DNA from 4 places in the Streptomyces sp. NPDC031265 genome. Region 2 is predicted to be linked to each of the others. Evidence: riboswitches for the same ligand, from Rfam matches in the RefSeq annotation. Region 2 holds a riboswitch; each other region holds the start of a gene.
The links. A riboswitch is a leader RNA that binds a small molecule or an ion and turns the genes downstream of it on or off. The one in region 2 is predicted to bind cyclic di-AMP.
Positions count from the first base shown of each region.

Region 1: linked by a shared signal. The riboswitch ahead of ACZ499_RS10910 (M23 family metallopeptidase) and the one ahead of ACZ499_RS00070 (M23 family metallopeptidase) in region 2 are both predicted to bind cyclic di-AMP.
Region 3: linked by a shared signal. The riboswitch ahead of ACZ499_RS36255 (transglycosylase family protein) and the one ahead of ACZ499_RS00070 (M23 family metallopeptidase) in region 2 are both predicted to bind cyclic di-AMP.
Region 4: linked by a shared signal. The riboswitch ahead of ACZ499_RS29960 (M23 family metallopeptidase) and the one ahead of ACZ499_RS00070 (M23 family metallopeptidase) in region 2 are both predicted to bind cyclic di-AMP.

Region 1 is NZ_JBVIHM010000005.1:163,842-169,211, forward strand. It holds gene ACZ499_RS10895 (DNA gyrase/topoisomerase IV subunit A) at 1-567, opposite strand, end outside; gene ACZ499_RS10900 (M16 family metallopeptidase) at 748-2,100, shown strand; gene ACZ499_RS10905 (M16 family metallopeptidase) at 2,118-3,485, shown strand; cyclic di-AMP (ydaO/yuaA leader) riboswitch at 3,700-3,860, shown strand; gene ACZ499_RS10910 (M23 family metallopeptidase) at 3,874-4,644, shown strand; gene ACZ499_RS10915 (GntR family transcriptional regulator) at 4,851-5,370, shown strand, end outside.
Region 2 is NZ_JBVIHM010000001.1:19,900-25,269, reverse strand. It holds gene ACZ499_RS00085 (MerR family transcriptional regulator) at 15-785, shown strand; gene ACZ499_RS00080 (hypothetical protein) at 817-1,110, shown strand; gene ACZ499_RS00075 (PP2C family protein-serine/threonine phosphatase) at 1,217-2,365, shown strand; cyclic di-AMP (ydaO/yuaA leader) riboswitch at 2,521-2,669, shown strand; gene ACZ499_RS00070 (M23 family metallopeptidase) at 2,679-3,758, shown strand; gene ACZ499_RS00065 (aldo/keto reductase) at 3,868-4,812, shown strand; gene ACZ499_RS00060 (PrsW family intramembrane metalloprotease) at 4,852-5,370, opposite strand, start outside.
Region 3 is NZ_JBVIHM010000039.1:27,676-33,045, reverse strand. It holds gene eno (phosphopyruvate hydratase) at 1-1,054, opposite strand, end outside; gene ACZ499_RS36255 (transglycosylase family protein) at 1,506-2,168, opposite strand; cyclic di-AMP (ydaO/yuaA leader) riboswitch at 2,171-2,371, opposite strand; gene ACZ499_RS36250 (transglycosylase family protein) at 2,631-3,605, opposite strand; gene ACZ499_RS36245 (cytochrome P450 family protein) at 3,738-4,973, opposite strand; gene ACZ499_RS36240 (nucleoside triphosphate pyrophosphohydrolase) at 5,144-5,370, opposite strand, start outside.
Region 4 is NZ_JBVIHM010000024.1:97,483-102,852, forward strand. It holds gene ACZ499_RS29945 (polysaccharide deacetylase family protein) at 59-856, shown strand; gene ACZ499_RS29950 (NAD-dependent epimerase/dehydratase family protein) at 949-1,944, shown strand; gene ACZ499_RS29955 (SGNH/GDSL hydrolase family protein) at 2,115-2,906, opposite strand; gene ACZ499_RS29960 (M23 family metallopeptidase) at 3,037-3,993, opposite strand; cyclic di-AMP (ydaO/yuaA leader) riboswitch at 3,998-4,163, opposite strand; gene ACZ499_RS29965 (alpha-galactosidase) at 4,550-5,370, opposite strand, start outside.

The DNA.
Region 1 (5,370 bases), on a different contig from region 2:
CATGCCGACCGCGATCCCCGTCGCGCCGTTGACCAGCAGGTTCGGGAACGCGGCGGGCAGGGCCACCGGCTCCTGCTCCTGGCCGTCGTAGTTCGGGGAGAAGTCGACGGTGTCCTCGTCGATCGACTCCGTCATGAGCGAGGTGGCGTCGGCCATCTTGCACTCGGTGTAGCGCATCGCGGCCGGCGGGTCGTCGTTGCCGAGCGAGCCGAAGTTGCCGTGGCCGTCGACGAGCGGCAGGCGCATGGAGAAGGGCTGCGCCATCCGCACAAGGGCGTCGTAGATCGACGCGTCGCCGTGCGGGTGGAGCTTGCCCATGACCTCGCCGACCACGCGCGCGCACTTCACGTAGCCGCGCTCGGGGCGCAGGCCCATCTCGTTCATCTGGTAGACGATGCGGCGGTGGACCGGCTTCATGCCGTCGCGGGCGTCCGGCAGGGCCCGCGAGTAGATCACCGAGTAGGCGTACTCGAGAAAGGAGCCCTGCATTTCGTCCACGACGTCGATGTCGAGGATCTTCTCCTCGAAATCGTCCGGCGGCGGGGTCTTCGTGCTGCGGCGGGCCATCGCGGCTGCGGCTCCTTCACCAACGAGTTCTTCTAGCGACCACCAACAAGGTCTGCTGCTGACGCCGACCATTGTGGACCGTCCCACTGACAACGCCGACCGCGACCCGGGAACTTCGCCAGGTGTCGGTGCGCTTGCATACAGTGGCAGGACTTCTTCACCGCGATCGAAGGGACGTACATGCCCATGGGTCACACGGCCACCGCCCAGGCCGGCTCCGGCGGCCTGACAGCGACCGAGCACCGGCTGGCCAACGGCCTGCGCGTGGTGCTCTCCGAGGACCACCTGACCCCGGTCGCCGCGGTCTGCCTCTGGTACGACGTGGGTTCCCGCCACGAGGTCGAGGGCCGCACGGGCCTGGCGCACCTCTTCGAGCACCTGATGTTCCAGGGCTCGCACCAGGTCCACGGAAACGGTCACTTCGAGCTGGTGCAGGGCGCGGGCGGCTCGCTCAACGGCACCACCAGCTTCGAGCGCACCAACTACTTCGAGACCATGCCCACCCACCAGCTCGAACTGGCGCTGTGGCTGGAAGCCGACCGCATGGGCTCGCTGCTCTCCGCACTGGACGAGGAGTCCATGGAGAACCAGCGCGACGTCGTCAAGAACGAGCGCCGCCAGCGGTACGACAACGTGCCGTACGGCACGGCGTTCGAGAAGCTCACCGCGCTGGCCTACCCGGAGGGCCACCCGTACCACCACACGCCGATCGGCTCCATGGCCGACCTGGACGCGGCGACGCTGGAGGACGCGCGGAACTTCTTCCGTACGTACTACGCGCCGAACAACGCGGTCCTCTCGGTCGTCGGCGACATCGACCCCGAGCTGACGCTCGCCTGGATCGAGAAGTACTTCGGCTCGATCCCGACCCACGACGGCAAGCAGCCGCCGCGCGACGGCGAGCTGCCCGGCGTGATCGGCGAGCAGCTGCGCGAGGTCGTCCACGAGGACGTCCCCGCGCGCGCCCTGATGGCCGCCTACCGGCTGCCGCACGACGGCACGCGCGAGTGCGACGCCGCCGACCTGGCGCTCACCGTCCTCGGCGGCGGCGAGTCCTCCCGCCTCCACAACCGTCTGGTGCGCCACGACCAGAGCGCCGTGGCGGCCGGGTTCGGCCTGCTGCGCCTCGCCGGCGCTCCCTCGCTCGGCTGGCTGGACGTCAAGACGTCCGGCGGCGTCGAGGTCCCCGACATCGAGTCGGCCGTCGACGACGAGCTGGCCCGGTTCGCCGAAGAGGGCCCCACGGCCGAGGAGATGGAGCGCGCCCAGGCCCAGCTGGAGCGCGAGTGGCTGGACCGGCTCGGCACGGTCGCCGGCCGAGCCGACGAACTCTGCAGGTACGCGGTGCTGTTCGGCGATCCCCAGCTCGCCCTGACCGCCGTCGACCGGGTGCTCGACATCACCGCCGAGGAGGTGCGGGACGCGGCCCGGGCCACCCTGCGCCCGGACAACAGGGCGGTGCTGGTGTACGAGCCGACCACCGCCGAAGCAGACGACGCGGCCGACGCCGACGCAGAGGGAGCAGAGCAGTGAGCGAGACCGGCGTGACCATGCAGTTCCATCCCCAGCCGGCCGCCGGCACCGCGCGTCCCTGGGCGTTCCCCGCCCCCGGCCGCGCCACCCTGCCCAACGGGCTCACCGTGCTGCGTTGCGACCGCCCCGGCCAGCAGGTCGTGGCCGTCGAGATCTTCCTCGCCGCCCCGCTGGACGCCGAGCCGACGGGCCTGGACGGCGTCGCCACGATCATGGCGCGCGCGTTCTCCGAGGGCACCGACAAGCGCTCCGCCGAGGAGTTCGCCGCCGACCTGGAGCGCTGCGGCGCCACCCTGGACGCGCACGCGGACCACCCGGGCGTGCGGGTCTCCCTGGAGGTGCCGGTCTCCCGGCTGGCCAAGGCGCTCGGCCTGCTCGCGGAGGCGCTGCGCGCCCCCGCGTTCGCCGACGCGGAGGTCGACCGGCTGGTCCGCAACCGCCTGGACGAGATCCCGCACGAGCTGGCCAACCCGGCCCGGCGCGCCGCCCAGCAGCTCTCCAGGGAGCTCTTCCCGGCCACCGCGCGCATGTCGCGCCCGCGCCAGGGCACCGAGGAGACCGTCACGCGGATCGACACGGGGGCGGTGCGGGCCTTCTACGAGGCGTACGTACGCCCGGCGGCGGCCACCGCCGTGATCGTGGGCGACCTGGGCGCCACCGACCTGGACGCGATCCTGGCGGACACCCTGGGCGCCTGGACCGGCACCCCGGCCGAGGAGCGCCCGATGCCCCCGGTCACCGCCGACGACACCGGCCGCGTGGTCATCGTCGACCGGCCCGGCGCCGTCCAGACGCAGTTGCTGATCGGCCGGATCGGCCCGGACCGCCACGACCGCGTCTGGCCCGCCCAGGTCCTCGGGACGTACTGCCTGGGCGGCACGCTCACCTCCCGCCTGGACCGCGTCCTGCGCGAGGAGAAGGGCTACACGTACGGAGTGCGTGCGTACGGTCAGGTGCTGCGCTCCGGCGCGGAGGGCACCGGCGCGGCCATGCTCGCCATCAGCGGCTCGGTCGACACGCCCAACACCGGCCCGGCCCTCGACGACCTGTGGACGGTGCTGCGCAAGCTCGCCGCCGAGGGGCTGACGGACGCCGAGCGGGAGACCGCCGTGCAGAACCTGGTGGGCGTGGCCCCGCTCAAGTACGAGACGGCGGCCGCCGTCGCCGGGACGCTGGCCGACCAGGTCGAGCAGCACCTCCCGGACGACTTCCAGGCGCAGTTGTACGCGCTGCTGGCCGACACGGGCACCGTGGAGGCCACCGCGGCGGTCGTCAGCGCCTTCCCGGTGGACCGTCTGGTGACCGTCCTCGTCGGGGACGCGGCGCAGATCGAGGAGCCCGTCAAGGCGCTCGGCATCGGTGAAGTCACCGTCGTCGCGGGCTGATTGAGCGGACCGGCGCGCGCGGACGCGTGCGCGGGAGGAGGACCCCGGTGGCCGATGTGCCGCCGGGGTCCTCCTGTATGTCCGATTTGTTGGGGAGGTTGCCTGTCTGTCATGTGGCGTGTGCAACAAAAAGACGTGTCTGTTTGGTGATTGAAAGATCAGCCGTCTAGCGTCGGTCGCGCTGTCCGTCACCATCCGTCGCAGTCGCGGCACCGGACAGCGATCGCCGAGTCCCCAACTGGCGCGAGCCAGGGGAGCCGGGGACCCACTCAGTCCCTGGGGTGAATCGGACGCCTCCGCCCGCGGAGGAGCCCGTAGGAGACCTTCCAGCTCCGAACCCGTCAGCTAACCCGGTAGGCGAGATGGAAGGAAAGGACACCGCCCCTTCATGGCGTTCACCCGTGCCACCGGGAAGCACCGTCGTCCGAGCGCCATGTCGCGCAAGAGCGCGAACATAGCGGGCATCGCCACTCTCGCCACCGCCGGAGTCGTGGGCACCCTCGCCTCCCCGGCCCTGGCCGCCGAGACCTCGGCGCCCGCCGCGGCCTCCGTCGAGGACACCGGCATCACCCAGGCGATCGCGGTCGGCGACTCCCTCGCCGACCGCATCGACGCCCAGGCAGCCGCCCAGAAGCACGCCGCCGACAAGGCCCGCGCCGCCGCCGAGGCGAAGCGCAAGGCCGAGGCGAAGGCCAAGGAGGAGCGCGCCGCCAAGGAGCGCGCCGCCCGCGAGGCCGAGCGCAAGCGCCTCAACTCCTTCGTCGCCCCGATCGACGGCAGTTACGTCTCCACCGGCTACAAGACCGGCGGCTCGATCTGGTCCTCCGGCAGCCACACCGGCATCGACTTCCACGCGGGCGAGGGCACCTCGGTGCACGCCGTCGGCCTGGGCACCGTCGTCGAGGCGGGCTGGGGCGGTGCCTACGGCAACAACATCGTCATCCGCATGAACGACGGCACGTACACGCAGTACGGCCACCTGTCGTCCATCGGCGTCTCCGTCGGCCAGCGCGTCGAGCCGGGCCAGCAGATCGGCATCTCCGGCGACACCGGCAACACCACCGGCCCGCACCTCCACTTCGAGGCCCGCACGGGCCCGTCGTACGGCTCGGACATCGATCCGATCGCGTATCTGCGCTCGCACGGCGTCAACGTCTGACGCGGCCGTCCCCGCACCTCCACCGAAGCCCCCGGCGTCCGCGCCGGGGGCTTCGGCGTCGCCGTCGGGCGAGCCGGGAGCCGTCCGTGGCCAAAAGATATGCATTGCATACGGCATGTCACCGGGAATTAACAACCGCTCGAATAGAGTCACCGAACAGGCGTCGATCGACCGCGTTTCGCGGGGATTAAGGCGGAGGTTCGGTCATGCGCATTCCAGCGCAATCGGTATGCACGGCAATCCGCGACGACATCGTCGCGGGACTCTTCGCGCGCGGCAGCCGGCTCACCGAGGAAGTGCTCGCCCGGCGGTACGGGGTCTCGCGCGTCCCGGTCCGCGAGGCGCTGCGCACGCTGGAGTCCGAGGGGTTCGTCACCACGCGCCGGCACGCCGGGGCCTGTGTCGCCGAGCCGACCGAGCAGGAGGCCGCCGACCTGCTCGAACTGCGCGCGATGCTGGAGCCGCTGGCCGCCTCGCGGGCGGCCGCCCGGCGCACCGAGGCCCATCTCAAGGTGCTGCGCGGCCTGGTCAGGCTGGGCCAGGACCGCATCCGGCGGGCCCAGGGCGAGGATCTGCGCTCGCTGGGCGGCTGGTTCCACGAGACGCTGGCCCAGGCCTCCGGCAGTCCCGGCCTCATCTCGCTGCTCACCCAGCTGCGGCACAAGATCGCCTGGATGTACGTGGTGGAGCAGCCCGCGCTGCCCGTCGAGTGCTGGGCGGAGCACG
Region 2 (5,370 bases):
CTAGCGTGAAGGACATGAAGGGCACGGAGTGGTCCGCCAAGGAGTGGTCGATCCAGGAGATCGCCCGCAGGGCCGGGACGACCAGCCGCACGCTGCGGCACTACGGCGAGCTCGGCCTGCTGGAGCCCAGCCGCGTCGGAGCCAACGGCTACCGCTACTACGACCAGGACGCCCTGGTCAGGCTGCAGCGGATCCTGCTGCTGCGCGGGCTCGGGCTCTCGCTGCCGGTCATCGCCGAGGTGCTGGAGGGCGAGCGCGACACCGCCGCCGCCCTGCGTACGCATCTGGGGCTGCTTGAGCAGGAGCGGGCGCGGATCGGACGGCAGATCGCGTCGGTGGCCACCACGCTGCGCAAGACCGAGAGGGGAGAGGAACTGATGGCCGAGGAAGTGCTCGACGGCTTCGATCACACGCGGTACGAGGAGGAGGTGACCCGGCGCTGGGGCCGCGAGGCGTACGCCGAGGGCGACCGCTCATGGCGCTCGCTCACCGAGGAGCAGCGCACGGCGTTCCTCGAACAGCACGAGGACATCGCCCGCGACTGGGGCCGGGCGCACGCGGAAGGGCTCGCAGCCGACGGCGGGGCGGCGCAGGACATCGCCCGCCGCCATGTCGCCTGGCTGTCCACGACGATGCCGGTGACCAGGGCTTACGTCATCGGCCTCGGGCAGATGTACGTCGACGACCCGCGCTTCGGCGCCCACTACGACCGGCACGGCGAGGGCACCGCCGTCCTCGTCCGGGACGCCCTGAAGGTGTATGCCGGACGGCACCTCACCGACTGAGGGGTATACGTACAGTAGTCTCGCGTGTGCTATGCGCGAGCATGTGGCGGGACTGCTGCGAGCGGCGACGCGGCGGAAGGTGCCGGCCGTGCCGCTGTTCATCGGCCTGTGCGCGCTGCTGATGTGTCTGTCGCTGCCCCTGTCGCTGCCCCTGTCGCCCCCCGCGCCCTGGGTGACCGCGCCCCCGTACACGAAGGGCGGCGTCCCCTCCGTGCACGGCGACCCGGCGGCCCGGCGGCACGCCCGGGGGACCTGTGTACGGGGCCGGGCCGGGCCCCGCCGATGCCGGGCCCGGCTGATCGCCACGGGCGCCGACCGGCACTGAGGCCGCACCCGGTTGGCCGAGGTGGGCTCGCCGCGTGCGGCGGAGCCGGGCACCCTGGGTGGGGCGCGGAACGTCGGCGGCCCTGCGGACGGGCAGGAGACCACAGGTGCGGCAGCGATCGGACGGCGGCGGCCGGGAGGGCTCCCGGCGCCTCGGCCTGGTGCGCGTCCTGCCCGCGCTGCTCCTGGTCGCCGGGGTCGTTCTCGACGCGGCGACGCCGCCCGATCTGACCGCCGCCGCCCTCTTCGCGGCCGCGCCGCTGATCGCGGCCCCGTTCTTCGGGCCGGCCGGCACCGCCGTCGCGGGCGCCTCGGCGGTCGGGGCGGTGCTGCTCACGGAGTATCTGCACGACGTCCCCAGCACGGGCGAGGCGGTCAGCGAGCTGTTCACCGTCACCACCGTCGGCGTTCTCGCCCTCTTCACCAACCGCATGCTGCGCCGCAGCGGCGAACGCCTCGCCTCGGCCCGGGTCATCGCGGAGACCGCCCAGCGCGCCGTGCTGCCGACGCCCGCCGAGCGCATCGGGGGCCTCCAGGTGGCCGCGCGGTACGAGGCGGCCCAGGCCGGCGCCTTCATCGGCGGGGACCTCTTCGCCGTCCAGGACACGCCGTACGGGGTGCGCCTGGTCGTCGGGGACGTGCGGGGCAAGGGCCTGGAGGCGGTGGAGGCGGTGGCCGTGGTCATCGGGGCGTTCCGGGAGGCGGCCGAGCAGGAGTCGACCCTGGAGGCCGTGGCCGGGCGCCTGGAGCGCGCGCTGACCCGGGAGGGCACCCGGCGCGACGGCCTGGACGCCGTCGAGGGGTTCACCACGGCCGTGCTCGCCGAGATCCCGCGCGGCGCCGGGGCCGTGCGGCTGGTGAACCGGGGCCACCCCGAGCCGCTGCTGCTCCACGCCGACGGGGCCCTGGACGCGCTCACCCCGTCCGACCCCGCGCTGCCGCTGGGGATGGCGGACCTGGGGGTGTGGCCGGACCGGGCGGACGCGTACCCCTTCCCGGCCGGGGCGACGCTGCTCTTCTACACCGACGGCCTCTCCGAGGCTCGCTCGGTGGAGCCGCCGGGGGTCTTCTACGACCCGCACGAGCGGCTGCGCGGCCGCATCTTCCCGGGGCCCGACGGGGTCCTGGACGCGCTGATCGACGATGTGCGCAGACATACGGGCGGGGGCGCGAACGACGACATGGCGCTGCTCGCGGTGGGGCGGCCGGGGGTGCGGCAGCCGGAGCGGCGGCGGACGATGCCCGTGGTGCCGTGACGTTGTGTAGCCGAACAACCCCCCTGTGCATAACAACTGACACACCGTCAACTGTTGTCCCCGACGATCAGGGGGAACTGCTTGGAATCCGGTCCCCCTGTCTATTAACGTTCGATAACGCAGCGCGGTCGTCCCAGCCGTCGCAGAGGCGGCACCGTGCGCACGCGCCGAATCCCGAAAGGGAACCGGGGAACCACCAACTTGGGGTGAATCGGGCACCTTTGTACCTTCGAAGAGGTGCCCGTAGGAGACCTTCCTGCTCCGAACCCGTCAGCTAACCCGGTAGGCGAGAAGGAAGGAAAGGAGCGCCCCCGTGGCGTCCAACGAGCCTGCCCTCGGCACCCAGCCGGTTCCCCCTGTCTCCCTGTACGGGACCGCGCCCGGTGACACCGAGGTGTGGGAGGAGTGGAACCCCACCGAGGAATCGGTCGCCTCCGTGCGCGGCCGGCACCGCGTCGCCAAGCAGCGCGGCGGGCTCGCCCGCAGCTCCACCGTCCTCGGCGTAGGCGTCATCGCGGCCGTCGGCGCGGGCGGCATGGCCAGCGCGCAGAGCAAGCCGCCGGTCTCCATATCCCTGCCCGACTCGGTCGCGGACAACCTCCCCGACGTCAAGTCCCTGCCGGGCGTGGGCACGCTGATCTCCGACATCGCGGGCGACGAGAAGCCCGACGCCTCCCCGGCCGCCCAGGCCGACAGAGCCGTCGCGAGCGCCCCCCTCACCATGGCGGGCGTCTCCCGGGCCGACGCCGAGCAGGGCGCCACCGGCGCCGGCGAGGCCCTGCGCGCCCGTATCCTCCAGCAGGCCGAGCAGCAGCAGAACGACGCCGAGGCCGAGGCGAAGGCGGTCGCCGAGAAGGCCGCGTCCCAGCAGGCGGCGGCCGAGGCGAAGGCCGCCCAGAGCGCCGCGGCGCAGAAGGCGGCGGCCGCGAAGAAGGCCGCCGAGGAGGCCGCCGCGAAGAAGGCGGAGGAGGAGCGCCTGGCCGAGCTCGCCAAGAGCTTCTCGCTCCCGGTCGCCTCGTACACGATCACCTCGACGTTCGGCGAGGCCGGCTCGATGTGGTCCTCCGGCCACCACACCGGCCTCGACTTCGCCGCTCCCACCGGCACCCCGCTCAAGGCGATACACGGCGGCACGGTCAAGTCGGCGGGCTGGTCCGGCTCGTACGGCTACCGCACGGTCATCGAGCTGGAGGACGGCTCGGAGCTCTGGTACTGCCACCAGTCCTCGATCGCGGTCAGCGCGGGCCAGAAGGTGACGACCGGCGAGACGATCGGCCGCGTCGGCGCCACCGGCAACGTGACGGGCCCGCATCTGCACCTGGAGGTGCACACCCCGGGCGGCACGGGCATCGACCCGATGGCGTGGCTGCAGTCGAAGGGCCTCAACCCGTAGGGCGTGCTCGCCGTGGGCGGAGGCGTGGGCGGAGGCGTGGGCGGATGCCCAGAAGGGGGCGCAGGTGGGGGCGCGGAATAGCCGCGCACCGCCCGCCCGTTCACCCTCTATGACCTCTCTGCGCCCCCTGGGCGCCTCCGACCTCTCCGTCTTCCCGCTCGCCCTCGGCGGCAACGTCTTCGGCTGGACCGCCGACGAGGCCGCGTCGTTCGCGGTGCTCGACGCGTACACCGAGGCGGGCGGCAACTTCGTGGACACGGCCGACACGTACTCGTCCTGGATCCCCGGCAACGAGGGCGGCGAGTCCGAGAAGATCATCGGCAAGTGGCTGGCGGCGCGCGGCAACCGCGCGGACGTCGTCGTCGCCACGAAGGTGGGCGCGCACCCCGGGTTCAAGGGGCTCGCGGCCCCCACCATCAAGGCAGCCGCCGAGGCCTCGCTGCGCCGGCTGGGCACCGACTACATCGACCTGTACTACACGCACTTCGACGACGAGTCCGTCCCGGTCGAGGAGATCGTCACCGCCCTCGACCAGCTGGTTCAGGACGGCAAGGTGCGCGCCGTCGCCGCCTCCAACATCTCCCCGGAGCGGCTCCGGGACTCGCTGGACTTCTCCGACCGCGAGGGCCTGGCCAAGTACGTCGCCCTCCAGCCGCACTACAACCTGGTCTCGCGCGGCACCTACGAGGGCCGCCTCCAGGACACCGCCGCCCGCTCGGGCCTGGCCGCGGTCCCCTACTTCTCGCTCGCCGCCGGGTTCCTCACCGGCAAGTACCGCCCGGGCCACAACGTGCAGAGCGCGCGGGCCGGGAGCGCCGCCAAGCACCTGGAGACCGACCGGGGCGCGAAGGTGCTGGCCGCGCTCGACCGCGTCGCGCAGGCGCACGGCGCCGAGCCCGCGAGCGTCGCGCTCGCCTGGCTCGCCGCCCAGCCGACCGTGGTCGCCCCGATCGCCTCGGCCCGTACGGTCGAGCAGCTGCCCGCGCTCCTCGCGGTCGCGGACCTGGAGCTCACGGACGCGGAGCTGAGCGAGCTCAAGACCGCCTCGGCGTAGCTCCCGGCGAGCCCGGGGCTTCCAGCGCTTCCAGCGCTTTCAGCGCAGATAGGGGTTGTACGGGGAGGACTGGTTGTACCCGTAAGGAGTCTGCTGTCCGTAAGGAGTCTGCTGTCCGTACGGCGCCTGGTGTCCGTACGGGTACGGCTGGGCCGGGATCCAGATGCGGCCCGCCGCGCCCGCCGCGTAGTGCAGCGCGGGCCCGGCCACCTCCCTGCGCTCCCACAGGTGGTGCAGCAGCTCCTGCTCGCGGGCCGTGAAGTCCGGGCCGGCCTGGGCGCGGCGGGCCCGGCGGCGCAGGAACGCGAGGGCCGTCGCGAACGCCTCGTACTCTGCGACCGTCCGCGCCGCCCGCCTGCCCCCGTAGGTGCGGTGCGCGAAGTCCCGGGCCATCGAGCGGGCCCGCATCGAGGAGAGCGCGAGCGGTTCGGCGGCGCCCAGCCAGCCCGCCGCCGCGTACGCGGGCAGCTCGGCCGCGACCGTGCGCAGCTCCCGCTGGCGGCTCCAGACCGCCAGCCAGGTGAGCAGGCCGAAGACGGGGACCATGAACGCGGCGTA
Region 3 (5,370 bases), on a different contig from region 2:
CGACGGCGTCCAGGGTCTCGGTCAGCGAACCGATCTGGTTGACCTTGACGAGCAGGGCGTTCGCGGAGCCCTCCTCGATACCGCGGGCCAGGCGCTCCGGGTTGGTGACGAAGAGGTCGTCGCCGACGATCTGGACCTTGGAGCCCAGCTTGTCGGTGAGGGTCTTCCAGCCGGCCCAGTCGTCCTCGTACAGCGGGTCCTCGATGGAGACCATCGGGTACGCGGAGACGAGCTCCTCGTAGTACTCGGTCATCTCGGCGGCCGAGCGGGACTTGCCCTCGAACTCGTACTTGCCGTCCTTGTAGAACTCGGACGCGGCGACGTCGAGCGCGAGCGCGATGTCCTTGCCCGGGGCGTAACCGGCCTCCTTGATGGCCTCCAGGATCAGGTCCAGGGCGGCGCGGTTGGAGTCCAGGTTCGGGGCGAAGCCGCCCTCGTCGCCGAGGCCGGTGGACAGGCCCTTGCGCTTCAGGACGGCCTTGAGGGTGTGGTAGACCTCGGCACCCCAGCGCAGCGCCTCGGAGAAGGACTCCGCGCCGATCGGGGCGATCATGAACTCCTGGATGTCGACGTTGGAGTCGGCGTGCGACCCACCGTTGAGGATGTTCATCATCGGAACGGGCAGCAGGTGCGCGTTCGGGCCGCCCAGGTAGCGGAACAGCGGCAGGTCGCTGGCCTCGGAGGCGGCGTGCGCGACGGCGAGCGAGACGCCGAGGATGGCGTTGGCGCCGAGCGAGCCCTTGTTGTCCGTGGCGTCCAGGTCGAACATCGCCTGGTCGATCAGGCGCTGCTCGGTGGCGTCGTAGCCGACGAGCTCCGGGCCGATCTGCTCGATCACGGCGAGGACGGCCTTCTCGACGCCCTTGCCCTGGTAACGGTTGGGGTCACCGTCACGCAGCTCGATGGCTTCGAAGGCACCCGTGGAGGCGCCGGACGGGACGGCGGCACGACCGGTGCTGCCGTCGTCGAGGCCGACCTCGACCTCGACCGTGGGGTTGCCTCGGGAGTCCAGGATTTCCCGGGCTACGACGACGTCGATGGACGGCACGAGCATCTCCTTCTGGGATGTGACGCGAATACGCCGGGCCGCGCGGTCCGGCACCCCTGAGCCTAACCGCCTCCGGGGCATCCACCAGCCGACCGACCGGCCCGTGGGACGAAACGGGGGGCAAAATGTTCCCGAACAAAACAAAACCGTCCCGGCGGGGGGCGGTGGAATGCGGGGCCCTGCGGGGCTGGCTGGTGTTCGTCTGCGGACCGTGGCTGGCTGGTCGCGCCCACGCGGCGGAGCCGCAAAATGTCACAGCCCCGCGCCCCTGGGGGGGGGTTGGGGTCGCCGCAGGGATCGCCCCGCAGGGGCGCTTTCAGGGGCGCGGGGAACTGCGCGACCAGCCACAGACGATCCGCGGACAAACACCGGGCCGAAAAGGGGCGCGGGGAACTGCGCGAGCAGCCACGGATGGCCCGCAGCCGCGCAACGCAGCCCCCACCCCCGAGCGGAGCGCCTAGCTCAGGTGGAGCTGCTGGTTCACGTAGATCAGGTTCGCGTCCTTCACGACGTCCTTGTTCAGCTCGAACAGCTTCTGCCAGCCGCCCTTGACGCCGTGCGCGGCGGCGATGGAGCCGAGGGTGTCGCCGGCCTTCACCTTGTACTCGCCGGTGCCGGTCTTGACCGGGGCCGGGCGGGACTCGCTGCGCGAGGCGGGCGCGGACTCGCGCTTCGGGGCCGGGGCGGCCTTGGGGGTGGCGGCCTTCGAGGACGAGCCGGACGTGTCCACGTTCGCGGACGCGCCACCGGACGTCAGGTTGCCCGCACCGGCGCAGGACCAGGCGCCCGGCCCCTGCATCGCGAGCAGCTTCTCGGCGGTGGCTATCTGCTGGCCCTTGGTGGCCAGGTCGGCGCGGGAGGCGTACTGGGTGCCGCCCGCCGCGGCCCAGGAGGACTGCGAGAACTGCAGACCGCCGTAGTAGCCGTTGCCGGTGTTGATGGACCAGTTGCCGCCGGACTCGCACTGGGCGACCGCGTCCCAGGTGGAGACGGAGGCGGCGGAGGCGGAGCCCGCGGCCATCAGCGGGGCGGCGACGGCCGCACCGGTGACACCGGCGAGCGTGACGACGCGGACGGCCTTGGACGGGCGACGGTGCTTGCCCTTGCCGGAAAGCAGCATGGAGTTCTCCTCACCGACGCCTGCGAGGTGAGCTGTCGGGTTCGGGCGAGTGAGTGGCCCGGCCGCGCCGTGCTGGCGCGTCTTCACCCCAAGCCGGTCCTGTCGGCCGTCTCGTACGTCCCGCCGTATGGCGTACGTCCTTCAACGGCCGGGCCCGGCGCTTACCTTGGGTCCCCCGCTCCTGCCTACGGCGCATCGAGCGTCGACTGTTCCCCGCGACCGGCGGCAGGATTCGGCGTTCCCGGTCGAAGGGGCCCGTGGTGACGAGCGCTCCGACCGTAATCACACCAACCCCTGATGTTCAAAGGGGCACATCGGGGAGAAATCGCCCCCACGTACCCCTCCGCAACCCCTGTTTCCGCAGGTCGGGGGCGTAACGCCCGTACCGGACGGACGGGACACGCCAGTTGACGGAAAGAGACCCATGTCTCACTTGCACAGAAGTGGACATAGGCCCCTGAACTACCCCTTGGGCGTGGCCGGGTTGTCCGTGTTTGCCAGGTTCAGATCAAGGCTCTGGCCGGGCACGATGAGGTCCGGGTCGGAGCCGATCGTCTTCTCGTTCGCCTTGTAGAGCGCTGCCCAGCCGCCCTCGACCTTGTGCGAGCGCGAGATGTCCCACAGGTTGTCGCCGACGCGGACGGTGTAGCCGCCACCCCCGGTGAGCGCGTCGCCCGCCTCACGTGAGTCGGCGTCACCTCGCGAGGCGTGACGCCCCGATTCATGACTGTTTTCCGTATTGCCCGGCTCGGTGGTGGCGGGGGTGCCACCCTCGGCCGGGTCCGGCGTGCCGCGGTGCTTGCCGCCGGAGGCGGAGTCCGTGGAGCCGGTGGCCGGGCTGGACGGCGTCGTGGACCCGGGCCGCCCGCTCGCGCCCGTGGACGGCGCCGAGGACGTCGTGGACGGCTTGGGAGCGGTGGAGGCCGGACCGGACGGCGTCGTGGGCGCCGGAGTCGTCTTCGCGGGCGCGGACGGAGTGGAGGCGTCCGGGGTCGCGGCCCCCTCCTCCGAGGGGACGTACGGCGAGGGCGTGGCGCCCGGGTCGACGGCCGGCGCACCGCCGCCCGAGGTGAGCCCGGAGACCGTCGAGCAGCTGGTGAAGGCCTTGGGGCCCTTCGCCGCGAGCACCTTCTCGGCGACGGCTATCTGCTGCGCGCGGCTGGCCATGTCGGGGCGCGAGGCGTACGCCGTGCCGCCGTAGCTCTCCCAGGTCTCCTGGGAGAGCTGGAGGCCGCCGTACAGGCCGTTGCCGAAGTCGGCGCTCCACGCGCCGCCGCTCTCGCACTCCGCGACGCGGTCCCACGTGGTCGCGGTGGCGGCGCTCGCACCGCTCGCGGCGAAGAGCGGAAGAGCGAGGGCCGAGCCGGTCACCCCCGCCGCGACGACGAGTGCGGGAGCCTGGCGGGGTCGGCGGTGCCGTCCGTTCCCGGAGCGCATGCTGTGGCCTTCCGTGTGACTACGTCTGTGACTACTGGGCCGGGCGTTGAGCCTGGTTTGCCGAGTCGAGGGGTGAACGTAGCCGTACTCGAACGCTTGTCACAAGTCGATGCACCCGCGATAACGCCAAAGTCACAGTTTTGACGGGCTGTCAGTTCGGGTGGGCGTGAACTCGACCGGAAGCGTACGCAGTCCGCGCATGATGAGCCCGCCGCGCCAGCGCAAATCGGCAGGATCCGCCCCGAGCCGCAGGTCAGGAAGGCGGCGCAACAGGGTCGCCAGCGCGGTCTTCGCCTCCAGCCGGGCGAGCGGGGCGCCCAGGCAGTAGTGGATGCCGTGGCCGTAGCCGAGGTGCTGGTTGTCGCGGCGGCCGAGGTCGAGCGTGTCCGGGGCGCCGAACCGCTCGGGGTCACGGTCGGCGGAGGCGAGGACGACGAGCACCGGGTCGCCGGCCGCGATGTCCTGACCCCCGATCGTCAGCGGCCGGGTGGCGAACCGCCAGGTGGCGAGCTCCACGGGCCCGTCGTAGCGCAGCAGTTCCTCGACGCCGGTGTCCAGCAGGTCCGACTCCCCGGCCGCGAGCGAGGCTTGCAGCCGCTCGCGCTGGTCCGGGTTGCGCAGCAGCGCGTACACACCGTTGCCGATGAGGTTCACGGTCGTCTCGAAACCGGCGAACAGGAGGATGAAGGCCATCGCGGCGGCCTCGTTCTCGGTGAGGTGCTCGCCGTGGTCGCTGGCGCGGATCAGGCCCGAGATGAGGTCGTCGCCCGGGTTCTCCCTTTTGCGGTGGATGAGTTCGAGGAGATACCCGCGCATCTTCTTGACCGACCGGGCCACGCCGCCGCGCGGGCCGCCGCCGTGCCGGATCATCATCCCGGCCCAGTCGCGGAAGTCGTCCTGGTCCTCGCGCGGCACGCCGAGCAGGTCGCAGATGGCGTAGATGGGCAGCGGGAAGGCGAACTCGTGGATGAGGTCGGCCTCGCCGCCCGCCGCGAACCGGTCGATGAGCTGGTCGGTCAACTCCTGCACCCGGGGCGCGAATTCGGCGACCGTACGGGGAGTGAACGCCTTCGACACCAGCCGCCGCAGCCGGGTGTGGTCCGGCGGGTCGATGTTGAGCAGATGCGTCATCAGATCGGCTTTGCGCTCGCCCGGAATGCCGGTCTTGCCCTTGGCGTGCGCGGGCTCGTCGTGGTGCGCGGGGTTCTTGGAGAGCCGCTGGTCGGCGAGCGCCTGCTTGGCGTCCGCGTACCGCGTCACGAGCCACGCCTCGACCCCGCTGGGCAGCTTGGTCCAGTGCACCGGCGAGTGCTCCCGCAGCCACCCGTACGTGGGGTACGGGTCGGTGGCGAACTCCCAGGTGAACATCTCGGGGGGCGAGGGGGTCCGGTCCGCGCCGGACGGGCGGGAACCGGGAGCGACCGGGGCCGAGCCGTGCGCGGGCGCAACCGGGTCCTGGCCGGACGGGCCGGAGTTCCGGGCGGACGGGTTCCGGCCGGACGGGTTCCGGCCGGACGGGGGCGAGGGCTCCACCGCCGTCAGGCCTTTTCCGCCGTGCGGATCGCGTCCCGGTACGCGCGGGCCGCCGCCCGCAGCGCCGCCTCCGGGTCCGTGCCGTCGGCCTCCGCCGCGACCGCGAGGGCGAGCAGGCGGTAGCCGATGCCCTCGCCGGACGGCAGGGGGACGTCCAGGGAGCCGATACGGGTGCGGGAGGCGAGCTTGGCCGCCAGGGCCAGGGCGGGCTGGCCGAGCGGGATGCCGTCGG
Region 4 (5,370 bases), on a different contig from region 2:
ATACACCTCACGTATAGTCCCCCTCATGTTCTGGCCCAGGCCGAAAGGGAGTCGCGTCATGCGCAGCAGCAATTCCGAAGTGCGTCGTGCCCGGGGGCGGGCGGCCGCCGCGCTGGTCGCCGTGGCCGCACTCGGCCTGACGCTGACCGGCTGCTCCGACGGCGCCGTCTCGCCGCGCTCCGCCCGCAACGACGCGCTCGACAGCAAGGCCGCGGCGGGCGCCGCCGCGGGCACCGCCGCCGGGGTCGACTGCCGCAAGGCCAAATGCATAGCCCTGACGTTCGACGCCGGGCCGGGCGAGAAGACGCCCCAACTGCTCGACACGCTCAAGGAGAAGAAGGTGTACGCCACCTTCTTCCTGCTCGGCAAGAACCACGTCGAGAAGTACCCCGACACCGTGCGCCGCATCGCCGCCGAGGGGCACGAGGTCGCCAACCACACCTGGTCGCACGAGCGCCTGGACAACCTGAAGCCCGACGAGATACGCGCCGAGCTCAACCGCACCCAGGAGGCGGTGGCCAAGCTGACCGGCCGCAAGCCGGTCCTGATGCGGCCGCCGCAGGGCCGCACCAACAAGGAAGTCACCAAGGTCAGCAAGGAGCTGGGGCTCTCGCAGATCCTGTGGAGCGCGACCGCCAAGGACTACTCCACCAACGACTCGGCCCTGATCACCGAGCGCATCCTCGACCAGGCCGACCGCGACGGCATCATCCTGCTGCACGACATCTACGACGGGACCGTGCCCGCCGTGCCCGGGATCATCGACGCCCTCAAAGCGCGCGGCTTCACCTTCGTGACCGTGCCCCAGCTGCTCGCCCCCGCCGCCCCGAAGCCCGGCCAGCTCTACCGCCCCTGACGCTCCCTCGGGCCGCGCATGGGCACGGCCAGGATTTCGCCCTCAGCATGCAACGGTTCTCAGGACCCCTTCCGGCAGGCAGAGTTGCGGCCATGAAGCTACTGATACTGGGTGGTACGGAATTCGTCGGCCGCGCCGTGGCCGAGGCCGCGGTGGCGCGCGGGCACGAGGTGACGGTCTTCCACCGGGGCCGCCACGAGCCGCCCGAGGGCGTGCGCACACTGCTCGGCGACCGGACGGCCGAGGGCGGCCTGGCGGCGCTGGCCGACGGGCGGTGGGACGTGGTCGTGGACACCTGGTCGGGGGCGCCCTCGGCGGTGCGCGACGCCGCCCGGCTGCTCGCCCAGGGCCGCGCCGCCCGGTACGTCTATGTGTCGAGCCGGTCCGTGTACGCGGACCCGGTCCCGGCCGAGGCCGACGAGGGCGCGCCGCCGGTCGACGGCTCGCCCGACGCCGGGGACGAGGTGGACTATCCGCAGGCCAAGCGCGGCGGCGAGCTCGCCGCCGTCCAGGAGTTCGGCCCGGACCGCTCGCTCCTGGTGCGCGCGGGGCTGATCCTCGGCCCGTGGGAGAACATCGGGCGGCTGCCGTGGTGGCTGGGGCGCATGGCGCGCGGCGGCGAGGTGCTCGCGCCGGGGCCGCGCGATCTGCCGGTCCAGTTCATCGACGCCCGGGACCTGGCGGAGTGGATCGTGAGCGCGGCCGACTTCGGGCTCTGCGGCCCGTACAACCTGGTCTCCCCGCCGGACCACACCACCATGGGCGAGCTGCTTGAGGCATGCGTACGGGTCACCGGCGGCGGCGCGGAGCTGCGCTGGACGGACCCGGAGCCGATCCTGGCCGCCGGGGTCGAGCCCTGGAACCACCTGCCGGTGTGGATTCCGCCGGGCGAGCTGCACCGCACGATGCACGGCTCGAACGTGTGGAAGGCCGTGCTCTCGGGGCTGCGCTGCCGTCCCGTCGAGGAGACGGTCGCCGACACCTGGGCCTGGCTCGAATCGATCGGCGGCGAGGCTCCGCAGCGGCCGGACCGCCCCCGGGTCGGACTCGACCCGGAGACGGAGCGGAGGCTGCTGACGCAGCGGTGATTCGGCTGCGGGCCGTCTGTGGCCGGTCGCTCCCCCAAGTTCTCGGCTTCACTCGAACAGGGGGACCCCCGTCTCGGCGGAGCCGCACATGCCACAGCCCCGCGCCCCTATGGGGGCGCGGGGCCGCACCGCACTGAGGAAAGCTGCTCCGATACGGCGCTGATGATGCGTCAGAGGGGCAGCAGATCCGGGCGCTTGGGCTCCACGTGGTCGCCCGAGCTCTCGCCGCGCAGCCGTCGTCCGATCCACGGCACCAGGTGCTCGCGCGCCCAGTGGATGTCGTCGCGCCGCACGTCCAGGGTGTTGCGCGGCGGCAGCGGGGGCCACGCCTGGTCCGGGTCGGCGGGGATCTGCAGCCCGAGCACCTGCGCGGCGCGCAGCGCGACCCGGGTGTGCCCCTCCGGCGACAGATGCAGCCGGTCGCCGTCCCACGCCCGCCTGTCCTGAACGGACTTGAGCGACCACAGGTCGAGCACCGGGCACCCGTAGCGGTCCGCGATGGAGCGCACGTGCGCGGTGTACGTGGCGACCTTGCCCCGCAGATGCTTGAAGACCGGCACCCCGCGCGTGTCGAACCCGGTGGTCACCATGACCGTCGGGATCGCGCTCTTCAAGTCGGCCACGGCGCGCTCGAAGCGCTCGGCCACGTCGTCCGGGTCGCTGCCCGGCCGGATGATGTCGTTGCCCCCCGCGCAGAAGCTCACCAGGTCGGGCGCGAGCTCCTTGGCCCGCGGCACCTGCTCCTCGACGATCTGGTCGAGGAGCCTACCGCGGACCGCGAGATTGGCGTAGCGAAAGGCCCCCTCCGGTCGCTGGTCTGCCAGTAGCACGGCGAACCTGTCCGCCCAGCCGACGAACGCCCCGTCCGGGCCGGGGTCGCCGACGCCTTCCGTGAAGCTGTCGCCGAGCGCCGTGTACGACCCGAACGTACCGCTGCTGAATGATCTCGAATCGTCTGCCACGAGACCACATCTTTCCCTTATGGGTGTGACCTACGCGACCGTAAGGAGGGGTTGACGATGGGTGATATAGACCACCCGGTCAGTTTCCCGCAGCGGGAATACGCGCCAATTGCCGACGGGGCAACGGTCGTTAGAGGTTCGCGCCCTGCTGGCGGAGGTAGGCGAGCGGGTCGACGTCCGAGCCGTAGTCGGGCGTGGTACGGATCTCGAAGTGCAGGTGCGGGCCGGTGACGTTGCCGGTGGCGCCGGAGAGCCCGAGCTGCTGGCCCTCGGTCACGGTCTGCCCGGCCGAGACGGAGAACTGCGAGAGGTGGGCGTACTGGGAGTACATGCCGTCGGCGTGCCGGATGACGACCTGGTTGCCGTACGCGCCGCCCCAGCCGGCCGAGACGACCGTGCCCGCGCCGACGGCCTTCACCGTGGTGCCGGTGTCGGCCGCGAAGTCGACGCCCGTGTGGTAGCCGCTGGACCACATGGATCCGGCCATGCGGTACGGGGTGCCGATGCTCACGCTGTCGAGCGGCGCGCGGAAGCCGGAGGCGGAGCCCTGGTTCGCGGTGGCGGACGAGGAGGTGTCGGCGGCGGCGGCCGCCTTGGGGGCGGAGGCGGCCGGGGAGGACTTCGCCGTGCGGGGGGCGGACTTCTTCGTACCGGAGTCGTGCGAACCGCTCGCCTTGGCGGAGCCGTGCGACGCGCCGCCGCCCGGGACCTTGGCCCCGAGGGTGAGCTTCATGCCCGGGCGGATCAGCGCCGGGTCGGAGCCGACGACCTCGCGGTTGTCCTTGTAGAGCCGCTGCCAGCCGCCGAGCCGGTGGTCCTGGGCGATCTGCGACAGGCAGTCGCCGCTCTTGACCTTGTATGTGGCGGGCACGGCCTGCGGGGCGGCGGCCGGAGCGGCGATGAAGGTCCCGGCGGCGCGGACGGCCTGCTGGGGCGCGGTGGCGGGGGCGGCGGTCTTCACCGCGGCGTGCGCGCCGGTGGCGCCCAGCAGCGGGATGGCGAGCGCGGCGCCGCCCGTACCGGCGGCGACCATGCCCCGGGATATCGGGCTGGACTTGGGACGGCGGTGCTTACCCTTCGCGGGCATGGCGGATTCCTCTCCGGCGCCTGCGAGGTGAGCTGTCGGGTTCGGGCTGGAGCTGCCCGGCCGGGCACCGCGTGCGGTGTTCCGGCTTCACCCCGAGCCGTGCCGGAATTCCGGACGGCGCTTACCTGGGTCCCCCGCTCCTGCCACGCGTGGATGGGTGCGGATTCCGAGCGGTGGCAGGATTCGGCGGTCCACCCGGATTGCGGTGACCGTAAGCGAGCCCGGCGGGTCACGACAAGTACCCATTCGCCTTCGGCATTCCCGGCCGGGAATTCCTCCGGGAATTCTGGTCACCCTGCGTCGACGGGAATTCCCAACAGGCCCCGCCGGAACGGGGAATTCATTCGGGCCGCCACCACGGAACGTCACGGATATGACGCTGCTCACGGGCAACCTCCCCTTCCCGCCGGGGAGATGGACAGGAGCCACCAAATCGCCCAATCCGGGCTAAAGTTCTAGCCGATTCACCCCTTCCCGCCACCTATCGCCCCATTCTGTCCACTTTTGGTCAGTGCATCCCGATGGAGATCTTCGGCGTGCCAAGAGCGCGAATTCCTTATGCCGGGAGTTCGCCAAGCCGCCGGAAACGGAACACCGCCGCATCAAGATCGCCCCGCAGCCCGGTGTCCAGACCCCGGTGCAGCAATACCGCTCCCCTGTGTACGGCCCCGGTGTCGAGGCACCGATAGGCCGCCGCCGGGTCCAGACCGCGCAGCCGTACGGCCGGGGGACGCTCGCCGTAGCGCTGGGCCTGGAGGTGGGCGAGGACCACGGTGTCGTCGCCGCGCACGTACTGGACGGCGCTGAGCCCCCCGCGCGGCGGCCGCAGCCGGTACTGGGCCCCGAGCTGCACCACCGGCCGGATCGCCTTGTACAGCTCCACCCACCCGCGCGCCTCGGCCAGCTCGGCCTCGCTCCACCGGGTGAGGTCCCCGCCGATGCCGAGCACCCCGGCCATCGCGCTCCCGAAGCGGAAGCGCAGGCTGCTGCGGCGGCCGTTGAGCAGGGTGTTGGGGCTGTCGGTGACCCAGGCGGCCATCACCCGGGCCGGGTGCAGCTGGCTGAAGCCGTCCTGGATGGCGAGCCGGTCCAGCGGGTCGGTGTTGTCGGAGGTCCACACCTGGTCCGTACGGGAGAGGATGCCGAGGTCGATCCGGCCGCCGCCGCCCGAGCAGGACTCGAAGTCGACCGAGGGGTGCGCGGCCCGCAGCCGCTCCAACAGGCCGTACAGCGCCCGGACATGCTCGATCCAGAGCTTCTGCGGATACTCCTCGCCGGGCCAGCCCGCGTCGGTGAAGCAGCGGTTGAAGTCCCACTTCACATAGTCGACGGGCGCGCTCGAAAGGAGTCCGTCCAGCTGCTCCCAGAGGTACTCCT